DNA from 4 places in the Paenarthrobacter sp. NPDC090520 genome. Region 1 is predicted to be linked to each of the others. Evidence: riboswitches for the same ligand, from Rfam matches in the RefSeq annotation. Region 1 holds a riboswitch; each other region holds the start of a gene.

Region 1 (4,638 bases):
GCAAAGCCCATGGGAACTACTCTCATTCCGTCGTGCTGACAAGTCGCGGAAACGGACCCGCAGGCTCCCTTCCCGCCACTGCCCAGCCTAGTGCAGCCGGCACCCGACGGGCGCGACACGCCCTTAGCGGACGGCAACCCGCAAGTGGTTCCGCCAAGGGTCTTCGAAACGCAGTTCCTTCCCGGTGTGGTGGCTCTGCAGCCCGGCGACCTTGAGGCGGTCAGCCAGGGCCTGCACGTCGTCGTCTCCAGGGACTTCGATCAACACTTCACCGAGGCCCAGGGTGTCGCGGCGCGGTCCTGCGCCGCGGCTGTTCCACACATTCATCGCCATGTGGTGGTGGTATCCGCCGGCCGAAACGAACAGCGCCTGGCCATGCCACCCGGCCGTCCGCTCGAAGCCGAGGGTGTCCACGTAGAACTTCTGCGCCGTGGCCACGTCACCCACCTGCAGGTGGACATGCCCGATCCCCGCGCCGGCCCGGGCCTGTCCGGTCACAGCCTCTTCACTCAGGTACTGCTGGAGGTAGGCCTGCGGCGGAAGCGCCACGTTATCCATCACCACGTTCTTCCCGTCCCACTGCCAGACCTCGCGGGGCTTGTCGTAGTACAGCTCGATGCCATTGCCTTCGGGATCGGTGAAATAGAAAGCTTCGCTCACCAAATGGTCCGCGCTGCCAACGAAGGCCCGCGGCTCGTACTGCGCGGCGGTCGCAATCGTGGCGGCCAAAGACGGCTGGTCTTCGAAGAGGATTGCCGTGTGGAAGAGGCCCGCCTCGCCCCGACCGGGGATCTGAAGGCCGGCAGCGGGGGCAAGGTGGACCACAGGCTTGCCCAAGCGGCCCAAATACACTCCGCCGTCCTGCTCCGCTACCACCTGGAGACCCAGGGCGCGCTGGTAGTAGTCGCTCATGACTTTCATGTCGCCGACCTTGAGCATCACCGTGCCCATGGTGAGTTCGGCAGGCAGCAGGTCCTGGGTGGATGAGGTGGTCATATGAAACTCCCGGTAATGAAGGTGGCCGCTGTTCGGCGCGTTCTACTTATCTAAATTACTTGAAGCTTCAATTTATTCCTAGCGGATCACCGTTCCACGCAACACCACACTCTTCAGCTTGTGGACTGTGGCCAGCTCCTGCCGCGGATCAGCAGCGCAAAGCACGACGTCGGCACTCGCGCCTTCGCTGATGGCGTCGGCTCCCAGCCACTCACGGGCGCCCCAAGTGGCAGCGTTGAGCACAGCGGCAGGCGGCAGGCCGGCGTCGTGCAGTTCCTGCATTTCGTCCGCGATACGGCCGTGGTTGATGACGCTCCCGGCGTCCGTACCCGCGTAGACGGAGACTCCTGCTTCGAAGGCCTCCAGGACGCGTTCGCGGCGCCGCTCCCACAGGGCAGTCATGTGCTGCGCATAGTCGGGGAACTTGGGCCTTGCTTGTGCGGCGATGTCCGGAAAAGTAGCGATGTTCACCAGCGTGGGGACGATCGGCACCTGCTGCTCCACCAAACGGGGCACATGCCGCGGCAAGAGACCGGTAGCGTGCTCGATGCAGTCAATGCCGGCGTCGAGCATCTGGTCCACGGTGTCTTCGGCGAAGCAGTGCGCGGTCACGCGGGCCCCTTCGTCGTGCGCAGCGGCAATGGCATCCTTGACCACGGCGGCAGGAAATGACGGGGCGAGGTCTCCAACGCCACGGTCTATCCAGTCGCCCACCAGTTTGACCCAGCCATCGCCGGCGCGGGCTTCCTTGCGCACTGTCTCCACCAGCTCTTCGGGCTCCACCTCGTGGCCCAGGCCTCGAAGATAGCGGCGGCTCCGCGCGATGTGCCGCCCTGCCCGGATGAGCCGCGGGAGATCTTTGCGCTGCTGGACCCAACGGGTATCGCTGGGTGAACCGGCGTCCCTGATCAGCAGCGTGCCGGCGGCGAGGTCGGTTTGCGCCTGGGCCAAGGTGGTCGCCTCATCCACCGATCCGCCCGGACCGAGGCCGATGTGGCAGTGGGCGTCCACGAAACCCGGGAGGACCCAGCCATCCAGCACGGCGTCCGGCCGGGCCGCGGGCCGGATGAACGTCAGCAGGCCATCCACGGACCATAGCCCCCGGCGCTCGTCCTCGGCTCCGAGCAGCACGGGACCGGTGAATTCGATGATGTTCGCCATGGCAAAAGCCTAGTGCTCCCCCACGAGCCACGCCCTGCCGGATGGCTTGTGACTGGGACCACCCAGGGAGCTGTGGTAGCTTCGTCTACGACCACACGGGGGCCCTTGCAGGGGCTGAGATCGGACTGAGGCAGTCTGCGACCGTTGAACCTGTCCGGGTAATGCCGGCGAAGGAAGTGAGTAATCCTTGAGCACCACAGAAACACAGCACAGCCCTGCCCAAAACCAGTCTGCTACGGCAGAGGAGACGGTCACGCAGTCGCTGAAGTCCCATTCGCTGGCCTGGCTGGAAGATCCCCGCCACGGCATCCGCGTACCGGTCACCGAAATCGCGTTGGAACCATCGCCGAACGGCCAGGCCAACGCTCCCTTGCAGGTGTACCGCACCGCCGGGCCAGGCAGCGACCCGGTAGTGGGCCTGCGTCCTTTCCGGCAGCCCTGGATTGAAGAACGCAGGGACACGGAAAGCTACAGCGGCCGCGAACGCAACCTGCTCGACGACGGCAAGTCGGCTGTCCGCCGCGGGGCGGCCTCGGCGGAATGGAAGGGTGCCCAGCCCGTTCCCCTCCGCGCCATCGAAGGCAGGACCGTCACGCAAATGCACTATGCCAAGCAAGGCATCGTGACCCCGGAAATGCGCTTTGTGGCGCTGCGGGAAAACTGCGACGTCGAACTGGTTCGCAGCGAAGTAGCGGCCGGCCGCGCCATCATCCCGAACAACATCAACCACCCTGAGTCCGAGCCGATGATCATCGGCAAGGCGTTCCTGGTGAAGATCAACGCCAACATCGGCAATTCAGCCGTGACCAGCTCCATCGCCGAGGAAGTCGACAAGCTGCAGTGGGCCACCCAATGGGGCGCAGACACCGTCATGGACTTGTCCACCGGTGATGACATCCACACCACCCGCGAGTGGATCATCCGGAACTCCCCCGTTCCCATCGGCACCGTTCCCATCTACCAGGCGCTGGAGAAGGTCAACGGCGAAGCCAACAAACTCACCTGGGAGATCTTCCGTGACACGGTGATTGAGCAGTGCGAACAGGGCGTGGACTACATGACGATCCACGCGGGGGTCCTCCTTCGCTACGTTCCGCTGACGGCCAACCGGGTGACGGGAATCGTTTCGCGTGGCGGCTCCATCATGGCGGGCTGGTGCCTGGCCCACCACGAGGAGAACTTCCTCTACACCCACTTCGATGAGCTGTGCGAAATCTTCGCCAAATACGATGTCGCGTTCTCGCTCGGTGACGGACTGCGTCCCGGTGCCACCGCCGACGCCAACGATGCCGCGCAGTTCGCCGAGTTGGACACCTTGGCCGAACTGACCCAGCGTGCATGGGAGTACGACGTCCAGGTCATGGTGGAAGGGCCGGGGCACATCCCGTTCCACCTGGTCCGGGAGAACGTGGAACGGCAGCAGGAATTGTGCAAGGGCGCCCCGTTCTACACCCTGGGACCCCTCGTGACGGACGTCGCGCCCGGCTACGACCACATCACCTCGGCCATTGGAGCCACGGAGATTGCCCGCTACGGCACGGCCATGCTGTGCTACGTGACTCCCAAGGAACACCTGGGCCTGCCCAACAAGGACGACGTCAAGACAGGTGTGATCACGTATAAGATCGCAGCCCATGCCGCGGACCTCGCCAAGGGACATCCCGGTGCGAACGAACGCGACGACGCCCTCTCCAAGGCGCGCTTCGAATTCCGTTGGCGGGACCAGTTCGCCTTGTCCCTGGACCCGGTAACCGCGGAATCCTTCCACGACGAGACGCTTCCGGCCGAACCGGCCAAGACGGCACACTTCTGCTCCATGTGCGGACCCAAGTTCTGCTCGATGCGCATCAGCCAGGACATCCGGGATGAATACGGTTCTGCCGAAGCCCAGGCAGCGATTGCGGACATGTACAGCGGCATGCGGGAAAAGAGCCAGGAGTTCCTCGCGGCAGGAGGCAAGGTCTACCTGCCCGAGCTGCAGGTGCCTGCAGGGTCAGGACGCGCGAACTGAGCTGGCCCGCCCAACCTCGGCGATGAACTTCCGGATGATCCGGTCTCCATCCGCCGAGTCCTGGGGCCGGTGCCCTCCCGCCGCCGCGCAGCGGAGGGCACCGGTTTCCTGCAGATATGCTGCGATCTCCTCGTAGAGCGGTTCCCAACCGCCTGTGAGGACCAAGGTAGGTACTCCCGGAACGATGTGCAGTTGCGCTTCCCACGGGGGTGCCTGCAGCCGCAGCCTCTTGGCGGAACGCCTGGCCTCGGGTGTTTCCTGCCCGCCGGCCTCGGCAGAAAAGGCGCGCCGGAAGTATTCGCGTTCGTAGTCGGCGTCGTTCAGTTGGTTCCGGATCTCGAAAAGCGGTTCCATGAGGGCACGGTGTGAAGCCGTGGCGGGCAACTCCGCTGTCAAGGACAGGCACGCAGGCTCAACAAGGACCAGGGAATGCACCAGGTCCGGGCGCTCCACCGCCGCAAGCATGGCGG
Region 2 (4,638 bases), on a different contig from region 1:
AGTACGTCGCCATCCTTGGTTTTCACCACCGTACCGTCGGGTACGGGAAGGACCAGGGTTTCGCCGTTCTTGCCGCCGCGCCAGTCCCCCATGCCGGGGCCACCGTTGGTAGCGTGGCGGTGCGGAGCGTGGTGGTAGTCCAGCAACGTGGTGGTTTGCGACGACACACGGAGGATGACGTCGCCACCATTGCCGCCGTTGCCGCCGTCGGGTCCGCCGAGTGGCTTGAATTTTTCACGCTTGACGGAAACACAGCCGTGGCCGCCGGTACCGCCTGAAACGTGCAGGACTACCCGGTCTACAAAGCTCGCCACGTCTATCTCCTCTGTCGCTGTAAACAGCGCGAATGCCATGTCCGGCGCACACCGGGCGCCCCGAACGATTGTAATGCGGTTAAAAGAACGGTGGAGCGGGCCTTTTGGGCCCGCTCCACCGGTTCAGAACGTGTTGTTACTCTGCAGCTGCAGCAGCAACGATGTTCACTACGCGACGGCCGCGGCGAGTACCGAACTCAACCGCACCAGCCTGGAGTGCGAACAGGGTGTCGTCGCCACCGCGACCCACGCCTGCACCGGGGTGGAAGTGGGTTCCACGCTGGCGAACGATGATTTCGCCTGCGGAAACTACCTGGCCACCGAAACGCTTGACGCCGAGGCGCTGTGCGTTGGAGTCACGACCGTTGCGAGTGGAGCTCGCGCCTTTTTTGTGTGCCATGTGAAATGCCTGCCTCTAAATATGTGGGGAAACTGAAAATCTGAACTGCGTAAGGAAAGTTACGCGATGCTCGTGATCTTGATCTTGGTCAGTTCCTGACGGTGACCCTGGCGCTTCTTGTAGCCGGTCTTGTTCTTGAACTTCTGGATGACGATCTTGGGACCACGGAGGTCCTCCAGGATCTCGGCCGTGACCTTCACCTTGGCCAGGTCCGCAGCAGCGGAGGTGACCTTGTCGCCGTCAACCAGGAGCAAGGCGGGCAGCTCAAGCGTGCTGCCGGCTCCACCGGGGACGCGGTTCAGCGTTACGTAGTCTCCAACGGAAACCTTTTCTTGGCGGCCGCCTGCGCGGACAATCGCGTACACCACTGGGGTACTCACTTCTCTCGACGTTTCTTACTAAATTTGCGTGCGGAACTCGAACCGGAATCAGGCCTGGTTCACGCTGTGCCTCAACGCCGTGGACTCCAGATCGAAGCCCGCGAGTCATCCCGTGAATAATTCCAGGGGGCATAACCCAAGTGTTGGCGTAAGCACCGAAGATCAAGATTACGCTAGTTCGACCCTCGGCTGCAAATGAGGCCGGGTCCGGAAGCCACCGCGTGACGCTAGTCACCAGTAGGAACGGACTTTCCCGGCACCGTGCCCATACAGCCTACAGGCTCCGGGACACTTTGCCGGGAATTCACCACTTCGACGCGCGGGCGGCCTTTACGCGTGCAACCGCGGGGCGTCAAAGAAGGCCGTCTCGTAGCGGCACGAATGGGCGAAAGCCTCCACCATGGCGGCCCGGTCGTGGCTGGAGGCGACGACCGCGGCCGCGGCCGTAAAGCCGATGGCCTTGCGGGTGGCCTCGGCAAAGTCTTCATCGGCGTAGGTCTTCAACCAGTCCGCATACGCGTGCTCCGACGGGGAACCTGCTGTGACGTAACTTGCGTGGAGCCGGTGTCCCACCTCGGCGTAGAGCCAGTAACAGGGCAGGATGGCCGCGAGCAGCACACCGTAACTTCCAGAGGCCGACGCCGCCAGAAGGTGGTCCACGTAGGCCTTGGTGACAGGTCCGGTGTGGGTTGCGGCCTCCCGCGTGCTCAGCCAATTGCGGTGCAGTTCGGATTCGACTTCGAGGCAGAGCTGCGAGGACCTGGCCCAGAACAGCTGCTCTTCCTCGGTGGGAGCGAGGGCACCTGCCCGTGCCAGCACCCGCGAGTAGCCGTTCAGGTAAAGGGCATCCTGCGCGAGGTAATAGTTGAACTGTGGCTCGGGAAGGCTGCCCGACTCCAGCCCCTGGATGAATTCGAGGCCATGGATGGCGTCCAGCTCAGGTGCCGCTTCCTCCCACAGGCGGGCGGCGAAAGCCCCCGGGCCTTCGGCCTGCTGTGCATGGTGGAAGTGGTTGATGGGGCCACTGCCATGGCCCACCTCCAGCACATCCGCGGTGGCCAGGGCCTGCAGGAGCCAGGGTTTGACCTCCCGCAGCGACGCTTCCCAGTCTCCCGTCCGCGCCTGGACCGTAGCCAGGGCCGAGGACAACGAGCAGCCCGTTCCATGGCTGTTCTTCGTCTCCACCCGTGGCCCCGCCACCGAGACAAGGTCCTGCCGCAGCAATCCACTGGTATTAACGAGCGCATCGGGACACTCGGCTCCCGCCAAGTGTCCGCCCTTCACCAGCACGGTGTTTCCACATTCGGCCGCGAGCCGCTTGCCTTGTTCGAGGGCAGTGGACCAATCCGTCGCTTCCGGCTCGCCCAGCAGCATGGCGAGTTCAGGAATGTTGGGGGTGATGAGGTCCGCCACCGGCAAAAGGCTGCGCAGGGCGGCTTCGGCGGATTCCCGGAGGAGGCGGTCACCACTGGTAGCTACCATCACCGGGTCAAGGACCACGACGGCGGGGCGCACCTCCTCCAGCCAGCGACGCACCTCGCCAATCACCTCGGCGTCTCCCAGCATCCCGATCTTGACGGCGTCGATGGATACGTCGCTGCTGATCGCCTCAAGCTGCTGCCTAAGGAAGTCCACGGGCGGAACATGGACGGCGGTGACGCCCAAAGTGTTTTGCGCCGTGAGCGCCGTGACCACGGCCATTCCGTAGCCGCCGTGGGCGGCAATGCTTTTCAGGTCTGCCTGGATTCCAGCGCCGCCGGAGGGGTCGGAGCCCGCGATGCTAAGGACGCGCGGGGTCCGCCGGCCGGTGTTTGCGACGGCGTAGACGGCTGATTTCAACGATGAAGTCATGAGGGACATCCCTTCGCCGGTGCTAACCGGACAGGTTCAACGGGTCTGGATCTCAGCCCGGCCCAACGCCTGGCACCCCGTGTCAGTGACCAAGCCTAACGGACGAAGGGTCCGGCAGGAGTTACTGCCGGACCCTTCGTCGGTTACATGACGTTGGCAATGCCTAGAGTTCCGAGGCCGGAACCCCCACGCCGAGGATAATCGGCTCAGAAGCAGCGGACTCCCTCTTGGCCTGCTCCTGCGGCGCCTTGGCTTCATGGGCCGCTCCCCCACCGGTGGACGCGGACACCTCATGGTGCTCTACCGTGGTCTCGTTGGCGGCACCCTGCGCCCGGCTGGCGCTGCGGTTCCGGCGCCCACGCCGGCCGCGGGCACGACTGGACGGATCGCTTTCCTCCGCAGGATCCTGCCGGGAGGGGACGGTTTCCGCGGGAGCAGCAACAGTGGCAGCGGGCCCAGCCTGGCTTTCGACAGCCACGGGACCCCCACCCAGGTGGGAGAAAGCCTCAGCCAACAGGTCCAGAGTCATGGCAGGCTTCTCCGAAGCCGGCTCCTCGTGGTGTTCCACGAAGGGCAGGGCAACCTCTTCACCGCCAAACCGGAGCACCGGCGTGGCACGCGGGGCGCCCTCGACGGCGCCCGAATCGGGCACCTCATCAGAATGCTCTGCGCCAGCCCCGGTTGCGGCGGCGGCCGCCGCACGTGCTTCTTCCTCGGCCCGGTGAACCTCGTCGTCGTGCAGGTGGGCAGCGTGCGCTGCGGCGGCGATCGTGGCCAGGGCAGCCCTGGTGGCCTGGGCCTTGGCCTGCCGTGCCGGATCCACTGGCTCCGGAGCCGGCGTCGAAGGCGCAGGCGAAGCTGCGGTGTGGACCGGCGTCGAGCTCTCTGCCGGCTGTCCCCCGCCCTTGCCGCGGCGGCGCTTCCGCTCAGTCCGGCTGGAAGGCTGCTGCTGGGTTTCCGTGTGCGGCCGGTGCTGCTCGGCGGCAACAGCGTTTGCACGACGGTGCTCAACAGGTTCGTCGTGAGTCACCACGCCGCGTCCGGCACAGTGCTCGCACTGCTCGCCAAAGACCTCGAGCAGGCCTGTGCCCATGCGCTTGCGCGTCATCTGCACCAGGCCAAGGGAGGTCACTTCCGCCACTTGGTGCTTGGTACGGTCCCGGCCCAGGCATTCCACCAGGCGGCGCAGCACCAGGTCCCGGTTGGATTCGAGCACCATGTCGATGAAGTCGATGACGATGATGCCACCGATATCGCGCAGGCGAAGCTGGCGGACTACTTCCTCGGCGGCCTCAAGGTTGTTCTTGGTGACGGTCTCCTCCAGGTTTCCACCGCTGCCGGTGAACTTGCCGGTGTTGACGTCCACCACAGTCATGGCCTCGGTACGGTCGATCACCAGGGATCCACCCGACGGCAGGAAGACCTTGCGTTCCAGGGCCTTGTGGATCTGCTCGTCGATGCGCCATGCCGAGAAAATGTCCTGGTCCTTGGTCCACTTCTCGAGCCGGCCCACCAGGTCCGGCGCAACATAGGTGACATAAGCCTCAATGGTGTCCCAGGCATCATCGCCGGAAACGATGAGCTTGGAGAAGTCCTCGTTGAAGACGTCACGGACCACCTTGATGGTCAAATCGGGCTCGCCATAAAGCAGCTCGGGTGCCAGGACCTTCGTGGAGGAGGCCTGGCCCTCAAT
Region 3 (4,638 bases), on a different contig from region 1:
CTTCCGCACCGAACTCCCACTGCTGATCTGGCTGGTGATTGTGTGGGGCGCCCTGTGGCGGGATTTCAGCCCCGGCAACCTGTTGTTCGGCGCGCTCATCGCCATTGTGGTGGCCAAGCTGTTCTACTTGCCCCCCGTTGAACTGAGTGGCCGCTTCAACATCCTCCGCGCCATTCCTTTCGCCCTCATGTTCCTCGGCAAAGTGGTGGCAGCGAGCTTCCTGGTCCTCTACCTGGCCGTGGTCAAAGGACCCAAGGTGCGCAGCGCCGTCGTCGCTGTTCCGCTGCGGAGCCATGCCGACCTCATGGTGACGGCCACCGGCCACGTCATCTCCCTGATCCCGGGCTCGCTGGTGGTGGAAGTGGACCGCTCCACCTCCACGCTCTACCTGCACGCGCTCAACATCTACGGAGAGGAAGATGTGCGGAAAATCCGGCACGAAGTACAGGACATCGAAGCCGGACTGATCAGGATCATGGGCACCCGCGAGGAAGTGGCAGCCCTTCGGGCTGAAGCCCCGGGCATGGAAGGAGCCTCACTGTGAAAGAACTGGTTCTCATTGTCACGGCTGTGATCCTCAGCCTCGCCGCGGCCGGGGCGATCATCCGGATCGCCGTTGGGCCGTCGTTGCTGGACCGCGTGCTCGCTTCCGACGTACTCCTGGCCATCCTTGGCGCTGCGCTGGCGGTGGATATGGCGGTCAACCGGCACCTGAACAACCTCATGCTCCTGGTTGCCTTGGCCGTGATCGGATTTATCGGATCGGTGACCGTTGCCCGGTTCGTGGCTGAGCGAAGGGGACAGGCCAATGACTCCTGATGCAACCGGCGTGGACCTCGTGATCGACGCCGTTACGGCAGTGTTCCTGGTGGTGGGCGCCCTGATGTCACTTGGTGCGGCCATCGGGTTGTTGCGTTTCCCGGACCTCATGAGCCGCATGCACGCGGCCACCAAACCGCAGGTGTTGGGCTTGTTCCTCATGCTTGCCGCGATCGGCCTGCAGATGCGCACCTGGTGGGTGTGGCCCGTGCTGCTGGTGGCTTGGATCTTCCAGTTGCTGACGGCACCCGTTGCGGCCCACATGGTGGGGCGTTCGGCCTACCGTACCAAGCATGGGCACCGTGAATTGCTCACCAAGGACGAGCTGGAAGCCGTGGTGCAGCGTGCGGCCGAGGGGCGTTCGGAGGACTAGGGCAACGCGGGGTCACTTCCGGCCCATCCGGACGTCCGCCATGGGCCGTGAGTGACCCCGCGTTGGTTCTAGACGATGTCCTGGGACTTGGCGAAGCGGGCGATGGCGCGCTGCGTACCCCGGCTGGCGAGGACCTGGATGAGGGTGCTGACAAACGCCGAGATGAGGGCGAACGTCAGCGCTGAGCGGAGGCTCGTCTCCATATCATCGTTGCCTTTGGGCGGCTTGTTGCCCGTGGCTTTTTCCCATCCCTTGTTGACCAGCTTGGTGCCAAGGAAACCCGCGCCGAGGCTCACGCCTGCGCCCAGAAGCTTGAGGAAGAAGTTCATGCCTTCAGCCTAACCTCAACAACCCGGCGGATCCTGCTTAGCCCCGGCTCGCCCTCTCCTTGAGGAAGGCGGCAAGGGAGCCCGGTGGTGCCAGCACGGGAACCACCTCATGATCCGCGGTCCACATGGCATCAACGGAGTCGAAACGGGAGATTTCCCTGAGCAGGTAGTACGTGGGCGGCATGAGTTGCAGCTTGCCCTCAGCCTCCGCGGACAGGATTCCGTCAACGGGCATCCACAGTGACTGCCAGGCCTCAGTGGTCTGGTGTTGCGGTGCGGCGTCCTGGGCAGGCTTGGCAACGTAAAAGTAGGTGTCGAAGCGCTTGGGCATGTCCACGGGCGTGATCCAGTTGGCCCACGGCCGAAGGGCGGCCGGATCCAACGTGAGGCCGGCTTCCTCCTGGACCTCGCGGATGGCGGCGGCGAGAACAGTGCCGGAGCTCCTGCATGCTTGGCTGCTGGCCGCGGAGGAATCCGGTTCTGCTGTGGCGATTGAGCTCAGCCGCCACTCCTTGGCATGTCGTTCCAGAAGCTCTGGTGCGTAGTCCCAGCCCTCGTAATCCCCAGTGTCCACGCGGCCGCCGGGGAACACCACCATGCCCGCCGCAAAGTCCATGGTGGAGACCCTGTGCTGGACAAAGGCCTCCAGCCCTGCAGACGTATCGCGGAGCAGGATCACGCTGGCTGCAAGGCGGGCTTCGGCAACTGGCTTGGCTGCGTCAGGATGGCTTGGGCCAGGAGTTTCCGTCATGCTGCCATTGTCTCAGCTACGTTGTGCGGCCCGGTCTGCGACCCCAAGGGCGGGGAACGGGGCGGAGAGCGGCCCCGCACGGATTTATGACCCGCTCCATGACCCCGCAAACCCCTTCAGGTGTAAACTGAACCTCGCCCATAAGGGCAGATTGATAACGACAGGGGAGCGCCGCCGTCGAACCTGCAGCGATGCAGGAGACGCGAGGGCGCTGAGAGTGCGGACAGCCGCAGACCCTCGAACCTGATCCGGTTAGTACCGGCGCAAGGGAGTCGAGCTTCTCAGAGTGTCCGGACCAGGGCGGCGTGAGCCAGCCGGGGTATCCGGGGAGCACTTTCCCCTCCTGTAACCTCAGGAGGCAAAGAAATGACCACGGCAAGCGTGAAGAAGACCAGTAACAACTGGCGCGTTGTAGACATTGTGGTGGCAGCGTTGATCGCCATCGCCGGCGGCGTGATTTTCTGGGCATGGTCCCAGGGCGCCGCAATCGTATCCATCCCCATGAACGCGGCCTACCCGCCGCTCACCGGCCTGATCGCCGGCGGCTGGATGATCCCGGCGGTGCTGGGCATGCTCATCATCCGCAAGCCCGGTGCGGCGCTGTTCTGCGAGGCCGTGGCCGCCACCGGCGAGCTCATCATGGGCTCCCAGTACGGCACCACGGTGCTCATCTCCGGCATCCTGCAGGGCCTCGGCGCCGAGCTGGTGTTCGCAGCGTTCCGTTACAAGAAGTTCAACCTGCCCACCTCGCTTCTCGCGGGTGCGGGCGCTGGCCTCTTCTGCGGCCTGAATGATTCCTTCCTCCCGTGGGGCTGGAACATCGCCTACGAAGCCGTCGACAAACTGGCCTACATCGCATTCTGCACAATCTCCGGTGCGATCATCGCCGGTGCCCTCTCCTGGGTTGCCACGCGCGGCCTGGCGAAGACCGGCGTGCTGAGCGCTTTCGCATCCCGCAAGGCTGCGTCGGAGCCTGTCTTCAACTGATGGCCGCCACAAACAGCGGCCGGCCCGCCGCCATCTCGGCCGAGGGCTGGGGATGGCGGCACGCCGGACGGTCCACCCCTGCCATCCACGGATTGGACCTGCGGATCGAACCCGGGGAGCGCGTGCTCCTGCTGGGTCCCTCCGGAGCCGGCAAGTCGACGCTCCTGCACGCCTTGGCCGGGGTGTTGGGCGACGAGGAAGACGACTCGGACGAGACCGGCTCCCTGCTGATCGACGGCGGACTGCCGCGCGAACAGCGGGGCCGCGCCGGTTTGATGCAGCAGGACCCGGAAACGCAGGTGGTCCTGTCCCGCGTGGGCGACGACGCAGCGTTTGGTGCCGAGAACCTCGCCGTTCCGAGGGCAGAGATTTGGGCGCGCGTCCATGAGGCGCTCGACGACGTCGGGTTGCGTACCGCTGCAGATGGCGGCTTGGCGCTGGATCACCCGACGGCGGCACTCTCCGGCGGGCAGAAGCAGCGCCTTGCGCTTGCCGGCATTCTGGCGATGCGGACAGGGCTGCTCCTCCTGGACGAGCCGACAGCCAACCTGGACCCGGCCGGCGTGCTGGAAGTCCGCGACGCCGTTGGCCGCTGCCTGGACAAGACCGGTGCAACCCTGGTGGTGGTGGAGCACCGGGTATCGGTCTGGAAGGACCTCGTTGACCGGATCGTGGTCCTGCAACCCGGCGGAGGGGTTCTCCTGGACGGGCAGCCGGACCACGTGCTTTCCGAGGCCCGCACCATGCTCATTGATGCGGGCGTGTGGGTTCCCGGCTATGTTCCACGAACCCGTGCACGGACCCTCGTCCCCGAGATGGCACCGTTGCTCCTGGCAGCGCAAGACCTGGCTGTGTCCCGGGAAAAGCCCCGGCGTCGCGGCTTCAAGAGCATCCCGCCCGTGCCGGTCCAAGCCGGGGTTACCGCGCAGGTCAGGGCCGGACAAGCACTGACCATCACGGGTCCGAACGGCGCGGGCAAGTCCACGTTCGCGCTCACGATGGCGGGCCTTCTGGCGCCGGTGCACGGCAAGGTGTCTGCCGCCGTCGAACTTTCCCAAGGCGCCGGGATCGATCCGTTCGCGTGGAAAGCAGACCAGCTGATCTCCCGAATCGGCACCGTTTTCCAGGAACCGGAGCACCAGTTCGTCACGGGCAAGGTCCTGGACGAGCTCATGTTCGGCCCCAGGCATCTGGGCCACGGCGAGGAACGCGTGGACGAACTGCTTGAGCGGCTCCGGCTGACGCACTTGGTGGACGCGAATCCCTATACCCTGTCCGGCGGTGAAAAGCGCAGGCTGTCCGTGGCGACGGTCCTCGCCGCACATCCCCAAGTGCTGGTGCTCGATGAACCAACCTTCGGCCAGGACGCCAATACCTGG
Region 4 (4,638 bases), 350 kb from region 1:
GGCGTTCCAATCCTCCACGGGAAGCGAAGGGGCAGCCACAATCCGGTACCCGCCGCCACCAGTCGCCTGGACGATCTCCTGCTCAGGCATGTTGAGGCTGGCACCACCACGCTTGCGTTCCAGCTCCACTCGTTTCAGTCCGACCTCCTTCAGCAGTTGGAGGACAGGAAGGGCCGAGCCGGAATCTATCTGCTCCTGGGCACCCTTGTAGCTCAGCTTCGCGCGGCTCCGGACCTTGGCGCGCGCGACGGAGACGGACACGACGTCCGCTTTTGCATCAAGGTCGAAGTCCCACACGAACGCCCCGCAATCCTGCCCGGCCAGCAGGCTGCCGGCATGCTCGCTGATCACCTCCGGGTGGAGGGGAATCCGGCCGTCGGGAGCGTAGTAGGTCTGGCCGCGCTGCCTGGTTTCCGCGTCCAAGGCTCCATCGGGCACAACAAAAGAGGGGACGTCCGCAATGGCGTAAAGGACTTTGTAGCCTTCGCCTGAATGGTCGATGAAAAGGGCCTGGTCCAAGTCGGTGGAAGTGGCGGGATCAATGGTGACGAAAGGAACGTCGAGCAAATCCCGGGCGGGGAGTTGATGGTGTTCAACGGCCGCGCGAGCCTCAGCCAACGCATCGCCGGGGTACTCGCCGGGCAGTTCCAGCTCGGTCCTGAGCGCAGCCAGGGACTCCGCGAGCTGGTCGGAAGAATCGTCGACGTTGGGCGCTATCCGATGATGTGACACGAAAGTCAGACTAGCCCGAATTCGACGGATAGTCTTGGAACATGGGCACCTCCACAGGCCGCAACGACTCCCCGGGACAGCTCGCCGCCGGGCTGCTGGGTGCCATGGCCTACGGGGAGTTGTCCGCCTTTGGCCGGTTGTCCTCCGACTCCCGGTTGGCACCGACGCTTCGCGAACGGGCCATGCTGGCGAAGATCGCTGTTGGCGCCTTCGGAAACTATGCCGTGATCAGTGGCAGGCTCACCGAAATGGGGAACGACCCTGAGGACGCCATGCTCCCGTTCCAGGGTTCGTTCGACCATTTCCACGAGCGGACCCCGCCGGGAGACTGGTTCGAGTCGGTGACGAAGGCTTATGTCATCGACACCGTATCGGCGGACTTTTACCGAACGGTCGCCGGGTTCCTCGATTCCGGGATCCAGCATTTCGTCCAGCAGGTTTGCTCGGCCGATCAAGCTACCGAAGCCCTGCGGATCCTGCTGCGCCGGGCCCTGCGGGATGACCCCCGGCTGGCTTCGCGGCTCTCGCTCTGGGGCCGCCGGATTGTGGGGGAGGCCCTCACCCAGGCCCAGCGGGTGGGCTTGGAGCACCCGGACCTGGGACCACTGTTGCGCGATGGACACGGATCCCGTGCCGCAGTCCATCAGCTCACCGCAGAGCTGGCCGAACGGCACGGGCGCCGCATGACGGGGCTTGGGCTGACGGCCTAGGCCGCGTCGAGCGCCGAAAGCAGCGCCCGCGCGGCCGCCGTCGGGTCCTCCGCCTCGGTGATGGCGCGGACCACCACGATGCGGCTGGCACCGGCGGCAACTACTTGCTCCACATTTCCAAGGTCAACCCCACCAATGGCGAACCAGGGCAGGTCCACCCCGGCTTGTTTTACGGCCTCCGCGGCATATGTGACCAAGTCCAGCCCCACAGCAGCGCGGCCCGGTTTGGTGGGTGTCGCCCAGAGCGGGCCTACGCAGAAGTAGTCCAGGCCACCAGGTCCCTGGGAAGCGGCCACAGCCGCGTCCACCTGCTCGGGCGAGTGGGTGGAGAGGCCGATTGTTTCCTCGACCGGGAGCAGCTCCCGGGCCGCCCCCAAAGGGATGTCCTTTTGGCCGATGTGGAACACCGGAGCCCCGGAAATACGGGCAACATCGGCGCGGTCGTTGACGGCCCAAAGGCGTCCGTGGCGGCTGGCAACCTTGTTCAGGACCTCCAGCAGTTCCAGTTCTTCGGCAGCCTCGAGCGTCTTGTCGCGGAGCTGGATAATGTCCACTCCGCCCTCGAACGCGGCGTCCACAAAGTCTTCGAAGTCGTCCTGCCGCCGGCGGGCGTCGGTGCACAAATACAGGCGGGCAGGGGAAAGGAGATCAGGCTGGGTCATGCAAACCAGAGTAGTTCCTCTAAACTGGGCACGTACTGCGGGAGCCGCGACGATCGTCTTTATGACTGTCCGGCTGAGAGGGCTTCAGCGCCGACCGCTTGACCTGATCCGGCTAGTACCGGCGTAGGGAAGGGAATCCATGGCACAAGCCATTCACGCAGACGTCGCCGTCATCGGCGGCGGCGTCATTGGACTCGGAATCGCGCATGAGGCGCGACGCCTGGGCCGTTCGGTGGTCCTCATCGATCCGGCACCGGCAAGTGGAGCAACCTTTGCCGCTGCCGGCATGCTGGCTCCCGTCAGCGAGCTCCATTACCAGGAGGAAGATCTCCTGGAACTCATGCTGGAATCGTCGCGGCGCTGGCCCGCCTTCGTGGACAGCCTCGCCGGGTCGAGGGAAGCCGCCGGATACCGCACGACGGCGACCATCGCCGTGGGTGCCGACGCCGCCGACCGCCGTGCGCTCGCGGACCTCCGGGCAGTCCAGGTGGCTGCGGGACTCCAGGTGGAGCCACTCCTGCTGAGGGATGCCCGTGGGCGGGAGCCGTTGTTGAGTCCGCAGGTATCCTGCGCGTTCCACATACCGGCGGACCATCAAGTGGATCCCCGCAAGCTGGCGGCGAGGCTTCTGGCCGGTTTGGCTGCCCACTGTCCCGCCGATACCAGTTGGATCGAGGGGACCGATTCCGGCTTCCACCTCCGGGAAACGGCCGTCCGCCTGCTCTGGGACGAAGGACGCGTAGCCGGCGTTGAATCCAGCAGCGGCAGGCGGGTCTCGGCCAAGGAAACAGTCCTTGCCAATGGCCTGGACGCTGCAACCGTCAACGGCCTCCCGGAGCAGCTCCATCTCCCGTTGCGGCCGGTCTACGGGGACATCCTCCGGCTCCGTGTCCCGGAATCCCTGCAGCCCCTTGTCACGTCGACCATCCGCGGAATGGTGCGGGGTGTGCCCGTCTACATCGTTCCCAGGGAGGACGGGACCGTGGTAGTCGGGGCCACCCAACGCGAAGACGGATTGTCTGCCAGTTCCAACGCCGTCTCGGCCGGCGGCGTCTACCAACTCCTGCGCGATGCCCAGGTCCTTGTGCCCGCCGTCGCAGAACTGGAACTCCTCGAAGCGACAGCCCGCGCCAGGCCGGGAACTCCGGACAATGCACCGTTGCTGGGACGGGTGGCCGGTGCCGGGGGGGAGGTCCAGGGCCTGATTGTCGCCACGGGCTTCTTCCGGCACGGAGTTCTCCTGACGCCCGTGGCTGCGGCCATCGTGGGCGGTTTGATGACCGGCCCGGCCGATCCCAGGTGGTCACGCTTCAGGCCGGACCGCTTTGCCCCGCAGGGAAGTGCACCCGCCATCCATACCTCCGCTCATACCGGACCATTCACCAAGGAATCAGCATGAACATCAAACTCAACGGAGCAGACCACGCAGTAGTGGACGGCGCCTCCGTCAGCACCCTCGTGACGTCCGTCACCGGCCGCGCACTGGACCACCGCGGACAGGCGGCCGACGGCGGCAAGTTGGGCGTCGCCGTCGCACGCAACTCGGAAGTGGTGCCGCGCAGCCAATGGGCCGCCACGGACCTCGCCGAAGGCGATGAACTGGAACTCGTTACCGCAGTCCAAGGAGGCTGAACCATGACCACAACAAGCACTGAAACCCGGATTGACCCGTTGGTCATTGACGGTGTTGAGCTTTCGTCCCGTCTCATCATGGGAACGGGAGGCGCTCCCAGCCTTGAAGGCCTCGGAGCCGCACTCCTGGCATCCGGGACGGAACTGACCACCGTGGCCATGCGGCGCTACTCTCCAGCGGAGGCAGGGTCGCTCTTCCAGCTCCTGGTGGACAACAACATCCGGGTGCTCCCCAACACTGCAGGCTGCTTTACGGCCAAGGACGCGGTGCTGACGGCCGAACTGGCCCGCGAGGCATTGGAGACCGACTGGGTCAAGCTTGAGGTCATCGCGGACGAACACACGCTCCTTCCCGACGCGGTGGAACTCGTGGAGGCCACGGAACAGTTGGTGAACCGGGGCTTCAAGGTCTTCGCGTACACCAACGACGATCCGGTGCTGGCCCTGCGCCTGGAGAACCTTGGTGCCACCGCCGTCATGCCGCTTGGCGCGCCGATCGGAACAGGCCTGGGTATCCTCAACCCGCACAACATTGAGGTCATCGTCTCCCGCGCTTCTGTTCCGGTGGTCCTGGACGCGGGCATCGGCACGGCCTCCGACGCGGCGCTTGCCATGGAGTTGGGGTGCGACGCCGTCCTCCTGGCCACCGCCGTGACCCGGGCCCAGAACCCGGCCCTGATGGGTGAGGCTTTCAAACACGCCGTCCTGTCCGGCCGGTTCGCCCGTCAGGCCGGACGGATTCCCCGGCGGGAGCATGCCCTGGCGTCCTCTGCCATGGAGGGCCGCGCAGAGTTCCTCTGACGTGGAAACACGTGTGGCCACCGCCCAACGGCGGTGGCCACACGAGTTTAAGGAACCGGAACTTTATGGGACCGGAACGTCCGGGACTGCCTAGAGGCGCA

Evidence for each region. Region 1 has a riboswitch for thiamine pyrophosphate ahead of thiC (phosphomethylpyrimidine synthase ThiC). Riboswitches for the same ligand answer to the same signal wherever they lie in the genome.
Region 2: linked by a shared signal. The riboswitch ahead of thiD (bifunctional hydroxymethylpyrimidine kinase/phosphomethylpyrimidine kinase) and the one ahead of thiC (phosphomethylpyrimidine synthase ThiC) in region 1 are both predicted to bind thiamine pyrophosphate.
Region 3: linked by a shared signal. The riboswitch ahead of ACIQTZ_RS21290 (ECF transporter S component) and the one ahead of thiC (phosphomethylpyrimidine synthase ThiC) in region 1 are both predicted to bind thiamine pyrophosphate.
Region 4: linked by a shared signal. The riboswitch ahead of thiO (glycine oxidase ThiO) and the one ahead of thiC (phosphomethylpyrimidine synthase ThiC) in region 1 are both predicted to bind thiamine pyrophosphate.

The regions. Positions count from the first base shown of each region.
Region 1 is NZ_JBIVXM010000001.1:524,084-528,721, reverse strand. It holds gene ACIQTZ_RS02510 (hypothetical protein) at 1-11, opposite strand, end outside; gene ACIQTZ_RS02505 (VOC family protein) at 124-996, opposite strand; gene ACIQTZ_RS02500 (amidohydrolase family protein) at 1,075-2,157, opposite strand; TPP riboswitch at 2,243-2,350, shown strand; gene thiC (phosphomethylpyrimidine synthase ThiC) at 2,345-4,168, shown strand; gene ACIQTZ_RS02490 (alpha/beta fold hydrolase) at 4,151-4,638, opposite strand, start outside.
Region 2 is NZ_JBIVXM010000002.1:61,295-65,932, reverse strand. It holds gene obgE (GTPase ObgE) at 1-314, opposite strand, end outside; gene rpmA (50S ribosomal protein L27) at 451-714, opposite strand; gene rplU (50S ribosomal protein L21) at 774-1,082, opposite strand; gene thiD (bifunctional hydroxymethylpyrimidine kinase/phosphomethylpyrimidine kinase) at 1,425-2,945, opposite strand; TPP riboswitch at 2,937-3,035, opposite strand; gene ACIQTZ_RS02930 (Rne/Rng family ribonuclease) at 3,109-4,638, opposite strand, start outside.
Region 3 is NZ_JBIVXM010000025.1:23,468-28,105, reverse strand. It holds gene ACIQTZ_RS21315 (Na+/H+ antiporter subunit E) at 1-544, shown strand, start outside; gene ACIQTZ_RS21310 (monovalent cation/H+ antiporter complex subunit F) at 541-819, shown strand; gene mnhG (monovalent cation/H(+) antiporter subunit G) at 809-1,192, shown strand; gene ACIQTZ_RS21300 (DUF4235 domain-containing protein) at 1,261-1,521, opposite strand; gene ACIQTZ_RS21295 (NUDIX hydrolase) at 1,559-2,272, opposite strand; TPP riboswitch at 2,425-2,560, shown strand; gene ACIQTZ_RS21290 (ECF transporter S component) at 2,639-3,259, shown strand; gene ACIQTZ_RS21285 (ABC transporter ATP-binding protein) at 3,259-4,638, shown strand, end outside.
Region 4 is NZ_JBIVXM010000001.1:169,465-174,102, forward strand. It holds gene ACIQTZ_RS00910 (RNB domain-containing ribonuclease) at 1-732, opposite strand, end outside; gene ACIQTZ_RS00915 (ferritin-like fold-containing protein) at 774-1,442, shown strand; gene thiE (thiamine phosphate synthase) at 1,439-2,104, opposite strand; TPP riboswitch at 2,132-2,251, shown strand; gene thiO (glycine oxidase ThiO) at 2,244-3,503, shown strand; gene thiS (sulfur carrier protein ThiS) at 3,500-3,736, shown strand; gene ACIQTZ_RS00935 (thiazole synthase) at 3,740-4,537, shown strand; gene ACIQTZ_RS00940 (hypothetical protein) at 4,628-4,638, opposite strand, start outside.